DNA from 3 places in the Bradyrhizobium sp. 4 genome. Region 2 is predicted to be linked to each of the others. Evidence: predicted binding sites of a transcription regulator. Region 2 holds the regulator's gene; each other region holds the start of a gene.

Region 1 (2,976 bases), 2.9 Mb from region 2:
CAGGCCAGCCGCATCGGCGGCTTCAACGGTACGCCGCGCAGGAAATCCGCGGCCTGCATGCGCGCCTTGCCTTCGCGCTGGAGCTCGATCAGACGGATTGCACCGTCGCCGCAGGCGATGGTGAGGTGATCGTCGAGCACCTCGCCGGGTGCGCCCGCGCCTTTCGCCAGCTCGCAACGCAGGATCTTGACCCGCGCATTCTCAAGCTCGGCCCAGGCGCCGGGAAACGGCGACAGTCCGTGGATATGACGCAGCACCTCCCGCGCGGGCCTGGTCCAGTCGATCCGCGCTTCGGCTTTGTCGATCTTGGCGGCATAGGTGACGCCGTCCTCGCTCTGCTTTTTGAGCTGGAGCCCGCCGCGGTCGAGCGCGGCCATGGCGCGCACCATCAGGTCCGCACCAAGCCGGGACAGACGATCGTGCAGATCGAGCGCCGTCATGGTGTCCGTGATCGCGAGACGCTCGGCCATGGCGACGTCGCCGGTGTCGAGGCCAACATCCATCTTCATCACCATCACGCCGCTCTCGGCATCGCCGGCCATGATCGCGCGGTTGATGGGAGCTGCACCGCGCCAGCGTGGCAGCAGCGAGGCGTGCAGATTGTAGCAGCCGAGCTTTGGCGCATCGAGGATCGCCTGCGGCAGGATCATGCCATAGGCGACGACGACGGCGGCATCGGCGTCGAAGGCGCGGAATTCTTCCAGCGCCTCCGGCGTTTTCAACGTCTTCGGCGTCAGCACGGGCACGCCAAGCTTTCGCGCGGCCTCTTCCACCGGGGTCGGCTGCAATTGCAGGCCGCGCCGGCCGCCGGGCTTGGGCGCGCGCGTATACACGGCCACGATCTCGTGGCCGTGCGCGACGAGCTCGAGCAGCGTCGGCACGGAGAAATCGGGCGTGCCCATGAAGATCAGGCGGAGGGGCATGTGGCGGCGCTCGGTAAGGCTTGTTTCTCCGTCATGCCCGGGCTTGTCCCGGGCATCCACGGTCTTGGCGACAAAGCAAGCAAGGCGTGGATGGCCGGGTCAAGCCCGGCCATGAGGACGAGAGAGAACCCGGCTCACTCCGCGCGCTTGGCGGCTTTCTCGAACTTCTTGATCACGCGGTCGCGCTTGAGCTTGGACAGATAGTCGACGAACAGGACGCCGTTGAGATGGTCGATCTCGTGCTGGATGCAGGTGGCGTAGAGGCCTTCGGCGTCCTCCTCGTGCACCTTGCCGTCCAGATCGATGTAGCGCACCCGCACCTTCGCGGGACGCTCGACCTCCTCGTAATATTCGGGGATCGACAGGCAGCCTTCCTCATAGACAGACAGGTCCTCGGAGGAGGCGATGATTTCCGGATTGATGAAGACGCGCGGCTCGGGCTTGGTCTCGCCGTCCTGGTCGGGCTTGGCGAGGTCCATGGTGATCAGCCGCAACGGCCGCGCGACCTGGATCGCCGCGAGCCCGATCCCGGGCGCGTCGTACATGGTCTCGAACATGTCGTCGGCAAGCTTGCGGATCTCCGGCGTGACCTTCTCGATCGGCTTGGAGACCAGACGCAGCTGCTTGTCGGGCAGGATGATGATTTCTCTGAGGGCCATGGCCGCGATTTAAGCCGCGCGCCCGATGCGGTCAATCCGGCCCGGAACCCCGTTAACCCTCCGCTAACCATAAAACTTCAGGTTTCGTTAACCATAAAATTTAACGGGGCATTTACCCTAAATGTTCGCTATTCGTTCGTGCGGCCGAGCGAATCGGCTAGAAGCAGGGGCATGAACGAGATCATTTTCATGCTCGGCGACTGGCCGGTGCGCACCGTGGACGCGCTGATCGGCTTCGGTGCCCTGGTCCTCATCCTGATGGTGGTGATCGCCGTCGTGATCGCGCGCTCCGGGCGGCGCGGGGCGGAACTCGCGATGGCCAACGCCATCCGCGCCGACGAACTCGAGGAGCGCATCAGCCAGATGCTGCATGCCCAGAGCGAGGCTTCGGGGCGGGTCGACGCCATGACCCAGACGCTGGCCGGCCGCCAGGCCGACATGGCACGCGCGGTCAACGAGCGGCTGGATTCGGTGACCCACCGCGTCGGCCAGTCCATGGAGCACACCACCCGCAACACCATGGAGAGCCTGCGCGCGCTGCACGAGCGGCTCGGCATCATCGATAGCGCGCACAAGAACCTCACCGACCTCACCACGCAGGTGACGACCCTGCGCGATGTGCTCGCCAACAAGCAGTCGCGCGGCGCCTTCGGTCAGGCGCGGATGGAAGCGATCGTCCAGGATGGTCTGCCGAAGGGCGCCTACGAGTTCCAGTTCACGCTCTCGACCGGCAAGCGTCCGGACTGCGTCGTATTCCTGCCCGACCAGCGGCCACTCTGCATCGACGCGAAGTTTCCGCTGGAAGCGATGACCGCGCTGCATGACGCGCGCACCGACGAGGAGAAGCGCATCGCCACGCAGCGGCTGCGCGGCGATGTCATGAAGCATGTCAGCGACATCGCCGAGAAATATCTCGTCGCCGGCGAGACCCAGGACATGGCGCTGATGTTCGTGCCGTCGGAATCGGTCTACGCCGAGATCCACGACGGTTTCGACGACGTCATCCAGAAGGCGTATCGCGCCCGTGTCGTGCTGGTGTCGCCGTCGCTTTTGATGCTGGCGATCCAGGTGATGCAGCAGATCATGAAGGACGCGCGCATGCGCGACGCCGCCGACCAGATCCGCACCGAGGTGATCAAGCTCGGCGACGACCTCGGCCGCCTGCGCGATCGCGTGCTGAAGCTCCAGAAGCATTTTGCCGACGCCAACGAGGACGTGCGGCAGGTGCTGATCTCCGCCGACAAGATCGAGAAACGCGCCGGGCGCATCGAGGAGCTCGATTTCAGCAAGAGCGATGCGCCGGAAGCGCCGCATCTCGTAGCGACCGGCGCTGCCGAACTGTTCCCGCGGAAGCTCCAGGCGGGGGAGTGAGATTGTGGCACACTGTCATGCCC
Region 2 (2,976 bases):
CGCGCTCGCCGCCGGGATGAATCATCCGCACCTTGCCGTTTGCGGGCGTCCGAAGGTCGCGATTCTCGCCACCGGCGACGAACTGGTGATGCCGGGCAGCACGCCCGGCCACGGCCAGATCGTCTATTCCAACGGCTACGCCCTGCACGCGCTCGCCCGCAGCGAAGGCGCCGAGACCATCGACCTCGGTATTTCCGCCGACACGCTGGAGGCCACCACCGCCGGCATCCGCCGCGCCCGTGAGAGCGGCGCCGACATCCTGATCACGACCGGAGGCGCATCGGTCGGCGACCACGATCTGGTCCAGCAGGCACTGCGGGACGAAGGCATCGCGATGGCGTTCTGGAAGATCGCGATGCGGCCAGGCAAGCCGATGATGCACGGGCGGCTCGGCGCAATGGGCGTGATCGGTCTGCCGGGCAATCCCGTGTCGTCCTACGTGTGCGCTTTCCTGTTCATGGTGCCGCTGATTCGTGCCCTGTCGGGCCGTTCAGTGATTCACCATCGCCGTGAGCGCGCCGTGCTCGGCCGCGACGTCAGCGCCAACGACCAGCGCGAGGACTATCTGCGCGCGCATCTGGAGGAGCGCGACGATGGCACACGCGTCGTTCTTCCCGTCAATCATCAGGACTCTTCGCTGCTTGCGAATCTCGCTGCAGCGCAGGCACTTCTCGTGCGCGCACCGTTCGCGCCGAAGGCCGAAGCCGGCACGGCTTGCGAAGTGTTGCGGCTCCCTGTCTGAGCGCCCCGGCAATGCGCGTTCCGCCAACTTTGCTCTGTTCACGGTAAATTAAGCAGTTGCGGAACATGTATCGAACATATAGTGTCCGTTCATGATTTGTTTCGAGCATGTAGCGGCATATTGCCGAATTCAGCGTCTCGGAATCGGACGACATCAACCGGGGGACTTTGGTCGAGATGTTAACGCGCAAACAATACGAGCTTCTGCGGTTCATCAGTGAACGTCTGAAGGAAAGCGGCGTACCGCCCTCCTTCGACGAGATGAAGGATGCGCTCGACCTGCGCTCGAAGTCGGGCATCCATCGCCTGATCACGGCGCTCGAGGAGCGTGGCTTTATCCGACGCCTGCCCAACCGCGCCCGTGCGATTGAAGTCATCAAGCTGCCGGAGCTCCAGGCAGCCGCAGGCAGCCGCCGCGGCTTCACGCCGAGCGTCATCGAGGGCAATCTCGGCAAGGTGCGCGCGAGCTCCAGCCTGCCCGCGGACGAGGGCGAACGTCCCGTCGCGGTGCCGGTGATGGGTCGCATCGCGGCCGGCACGCCGATCGAGGCGTTGCAGACCCGCAGCCATACTATCAGCGTACCGCCTGACATGCTCGGCTCGGGCGAGCATTACGCGCTCGAAGTGCGCGGTGATTCCATGGTCGAGGCCGGCATCCTCGACGGCGACATGGCGTTGATTCAGCGCAACGAGAGCGCCGATACCGGCGACATCGTGGTGGCGCTGATCGACGACGAGGAAGCCACGCTGAAGCGCTTCCGCCGGCGCGGCGCCTCGATCGCGCTCGAGCCCGCCAACGCGGCCTATGAGGTCCGTATCCTGCCGCCTAACCGGGTGAAGATTCAGGGCAAGCTGATCGGGCTTTACCGGAAGTACTGATACCGGGCGTCCTTGATACCGGGCGTCCTTGATACCGGGCGTCCTTGATACCGGGCGTCCTTGATACCTGGCGTCCTTGATACCGGGGAGTACTTCATACTGGAGGTGCTTGGCGCCTCGCGCGCTTCCGATCGGTATCGCCGGTCAGAGATTGGAGCGGATCATCTTCCGCTCCGGCTGGATAGTCTTTCTGGTTCTGCACAGACTATCCGGCCCCTCCTCCGGCGCTGGCTCCTCGCGATGCCCACGAAGCAGCACCGCTGCGCGGCTCAAGTGTTCGAGGAAATGGCGGCCAGCGATCGTCCGCAACGTGCGGAATGCGATCGAGCAACCGTTGCAGCCAAGTCGGCAATATCCGGGCTGGCAACATTCGGACACGCGCCTCCCGAATGCATCGTAGCAGGCTTTGTTCCTATTGAATGCGGGAAAGATAATGTGATCGCGGCTTGCGGAACGCAGCCGCAGATTTGCCCACAACCAAGCAGAGCGTTCGTGCTTCCACTCTGATAGAGGCCTGCGCCTCGAAGAGACGCGGGTTGCTATCCCAGCATGAGGAGCACCCGATGTGTGACTACAGCCTACATGCCGTCGCGTCGCGCCCCGCCGAAGTCGGCGAGACGATCGTCACGACAAGCTTCCGCGGCACCTCGACGCGCGGCTTCGCCTCGGCAGCCGATCCGTCTGTTGCCGTCTGCCTGCTGCCGGGAACGGAGCTCGCCTTCGCCGACGACGTTCGCTACGACAATCGCTGGATCTGGACGCGCACCATCAATTCCCGCGTGGGCAAGTTCGGCAAGATCGACCCGCACGTTCCCGACCGCCATCATGACGCGATCGAATTCCCGGACGGCAAATATGTGCTGGTGACGCAGCTCGTCGAAGGCCAGCGCGCGACCGTGCTGCAACTGCCTGTGACCCAGCCGGTGACGGAGCGCGAGCACAAGGCGCAGGTCATCGCCGACAGGCAGCCGACCGTCACGCGCCTGCCGATCGGCTGACGCAGCCGCTACGAGGTCGGAGGTCAAGATTGAATCGCCATCGCCGGCGGTGGCCGGCGAGATGGCGTGGTTTGCGCCCAGCGAATCCGAGCAGATGCACCAATCCACTGCATTGCTCCGCACCGTCAGATCAATCGTCGGCCTGCAAGTCGGTCTCCGCCGGCGTTGCGTCCTTGATGCGGGGCGCGATCGCCTTCGGCGCAAGGCTGCCGTCGAAATCACCCTCGCCTGCGCCGGCTGGCAACCAGGGGCGGCTCGCGCCTCTCGCCCTCGCCGCGTGAACCGCAAAGCCGTCACCACGCTGCGTCAGCGCCAGCGCACTCTGGCTGGCGAGCCGCTGCCGATCGACCACCATCGC
Region 3 (2,976 bases), 110 kb from region 2:
GACCACGATCACGGTGTTGCCGAGGTCACGAAGTCTCTTGAGGGTATCGAGCAGGCGCGCGTTGTCGCGCTGGTGCAGGCCGATCGAGGGCTCGTCCAGCACATAGAGCACGCCGGTCAGCCCCGAGCCGATCTGCGAGGCCAGGCGGATGCGCTGGCTCTCGCCGCCGGACAGCGTGCCGGAGGAGCGGGAGAGCGTGAGATAGTTGAGGCCGACGTCGAGCAGGAAGGTGAGGCGCTCGCGGATCTCCTTGAGGATGCGGCCGGCGATCTCGTTCTGCTGGGTGTTCAGCGCCTCCGGCACGGTCTCGAACCACGCGCCGGCGCCCTTCACCGACATCTCGGAGATGTCGCCGATATGCTTGCCGCCGATCTTGACGCAGAGCGCCTCGGGCTTGAGCCGAAAGCCGTGGCACGCCTCGCAGGGCACGTCGTGGAAATACTTCGCCAGCTCCTCGCGCGCCCACTCGCTCTCGGTCTCGCGATAGCGGCGGTTGATGTTGGTGACGACGCCTTCGAACGGCTTCTTGGTGTCGTAGGAGCGGACGCCGTCCTCATAGGAGAACTTGATCTCGTCCTCGCCGGAGCCATGCAGGATCGCGTTCTGCGTCTTCTTGGGCAGATCCTTCCATTTGGTGGTCAGCGTGAACTTGTAGTGCTTGCCGAGCGCAGTCAGCGTCTGAATGTAATAGGGCGACGAGGATTTGGCCCAGGGCGCGATCGCGCCCTTGCCGATGGCGAGCTCCTTGTCGGGAATGACGAGGTCTTCGTCGACATGCTGCTCGACACCGAGGCCGCCGCAGGCGGGGCAGGCGCCATAGGGATTGTTGAACGAGAACAGGCGCGGCTCGATCTCTGGGATGGTGAAGCCGGAGACCGGACAGGCGAATTTTTCCGAGAACAGCATGCGCTCGGGGCCGCTCTTGTCGTGGATCTTTGCGGTCTTCTTTTTCTCCTCCGCGGGTGCTGCTGTAGCCGGCGCGTCCGCGAATTCGATGACGGCGAGGCCCTCGGCGAGCTTCAGCGCGGTCTCGAAGCTTTCGGCGAGGCGCTGGCCGATGTCGGCGCGCACCACGATGCGGTCGACCACGACGTCGATGTCGTGCGGGAATTTCTTGTCGAGCACAGGCGCTTCCGCGAGCTCATGGAAGGCGCCGTCGATCTTGACGCGCTGAAAGCCCTTCTTGAGCCATTCGGCGAGCTCTTTGCGGTACTCGCCCTTGCGGCCACGCACGACCGGCGCGAGCAGATAGAGGCGCGAGCCCTCGGGCAACGCCAGCACGCGGTCGACCATCTGCGAGACGGTCTGGCTCTCGATCGGCAGGCCGGTGGCGGGCGAATAGGGAACGCCGACGCGCGCCCACAGCAGGCGCATGTAGTCGTAGATTTCGGTCACCGTGCCGACGGTGGAGCGCGGGTTCTTCGACGTCGTCTTCTGCTCGATCGAGATCGCCGGGGACAGGCCGTCGATCTGGTCGACATCAGGCTTCTGCATCATCTCCAGGAACTGGCGGGCATAGGCCGACAGCGATTCGACGTAGCGGCGCTGGCCCTCGGCGTAGATGGTGTCGAAGGCGAGCGAGGATTTGCCGGAGCCTGACAGCCCCGTGAACACCACCAGCTTGTCGCGGGGAATCTCGACGTCGACGTTCTTGAGGTTGTGCTCGCGCGCGCCACGGATCGTTATTGCGCGCAGGTTTGATCCCGCGTTCTGTTGTTGGCGCTTCGCCTTGATCACTTCATCCATCCTGGTGGTCCTCAGGGAATCCAAAAGCGCGCGATCGCGCCAACTGAATAGGCGCGCTTCGCCCGGAACCGGGATCGGCGCCGATGGGTATGTGAGCGAACGTAGGAAGAACGGGGACGGATTTCCAGTGGCGTTTGCGAATCGTCAACCGATTGTTGGCACGCTGGCGGCATCTGGCAGGAGCAGGGCGGGTGGAACTGCGCAGTAACGTGCCCGGCAAACAAAAAGGCCGGCGCGAGGCCGGCCTTTCGTAACACGATGGCGTCGATAGCGAAGATCAGTACTTCGCGACGATCGGGCCCCCGAAGTGATAGTTCACGCCGACCTGCACGGTGTGAAACTCGAGCGTGCCGGTGGGCAGGGCGCCCGAGAAGTAGGTCTCGCCGCCGAGGCTGCGAAAGAGGTACTCGCCCTTGACCGACCACTGCGGAGCGAAGAACGCTTCGACGCCCGCACCGACGGTCCAGCCGGAGTGCCACTTGCTGTCGGAAACGGTCACGCCGAGCGCGCTGATGCTGAGCTTGTTGTCGATCCAGGCGTAACCACCGGTGCCGTAGAACAGGACGTTGTTGACGGCGTAGCCGATGCGGCCGCGCACGGTGCCCATCGCATCGGTCTTCGAGCTGAGGGTGGTGCTGACGAGGCCGAAGCCGGGGACGGCAACGGGGCCGGTGACCGACGCGCTGACGTCAGCCCAGGCACCATCGGCCTCGATGCCGAACACGACATTGCCGGTCTGCCAGTTGTAGCCGGCGGTACCGCCGACGAAGCCGCCCTTCATCTTCGGGTCGGTCGAGGAATTTTCCCAGGCGCCGCCACCGACAACACCGAGGTAGAAGCCGGTCCAGTTGTAGACCGAAGCCATGGCCACCGGAGCCTTGGTGTAGGGGCGCGCCGCGAGATCAGCGGCCGAAGCCGGGGCAGCGAGAGCGAACAAACAGGCCGAAGCCAACAAAACCTTTTTCATTTTCAACTAATCCCAGTCCCAGTTTCTGATTGTGCCTTCCACGATAAGGAAGGGCATCGGACTCACTTGCCCAACTGAGGCCGTACTTACACCATTGAAGCCGCAAGTTGTGTCACTGGAAAGCCACAGCGGCCTGAAAATGGTGCAATTACTGACCTTTGGTTCCCCCATGGGAACAGGAACGAAAAAGGCCGGCGCGAGGCCGGCCTTGCTTTGATGGATGTCAGTTCGATCAGTACCTCGCGATCACCGGACCGCCCCAG

Evidence for each region. Region 2 encodes LexA, which represses DNA repair genes until DNA is damaged. Its sites were predicted from a motif close to TGTTCNNNNTGTGTTCNG; they were not measured.
Region 1: a site for LexA is predicted at 1,705-1,722, ahead of rmuC (DNA recombination protein RmuC). Genes of this name have one in related genera too.
Region 3: a site for LexA is predicted at 1,842-1,859, ahead of uvrA (excinuclease ABC subunit UvrA). Genes of this name have one in related genera too.

The regions. Positions count from the first base shown of each region.
Region 1 covers NZ_CP064686.1:7,193,417-7,196,392, forward strand. Annotated here, with positions in the region: gene fmt (methionyl-tRNA formyltransferase) at 1-923, opposite strand, end outside; gene def (peptide deformylase) at 1,058-1,582, opposite strand; gene rmuC (DNA recombination protein RmuC) at 1,754-2,953, shown strand.
Region 2 covers NZ_CP064686.1:4,249,132-4,252,107, forward strand. Annotated here, with positions in the region: gene glp (gephyrin-like molybdotransferase Glp) at 1-742, shown strand, start outside; gene lexA (transcriptional repressor LexA) at 919-1,620, shown strand; gene IVB45_RS19940 (hypothetical protein) at 2,184-2,618, shown strand; gene IVB45_RS19945 (ComEC/Rec2 family competence protein) at 2,749-2,976, opposite strand, start outside.
Region 3 covers NZ_CP064686.1:4,143,958-4,146,933, reverse strand. Annotated here, with positions in the region: gene uvrA (excinuclease ABC subunit UvrA) at 1-1,746, opposite strand, end outside; gene IVB45_RS19420 (outer membrane protein) at 2,024-2,713, opposite strand; gene IVB45_RS19415 (outer membrane beta-barrel protein) at 2,946-2,976, opposite strand, start outside.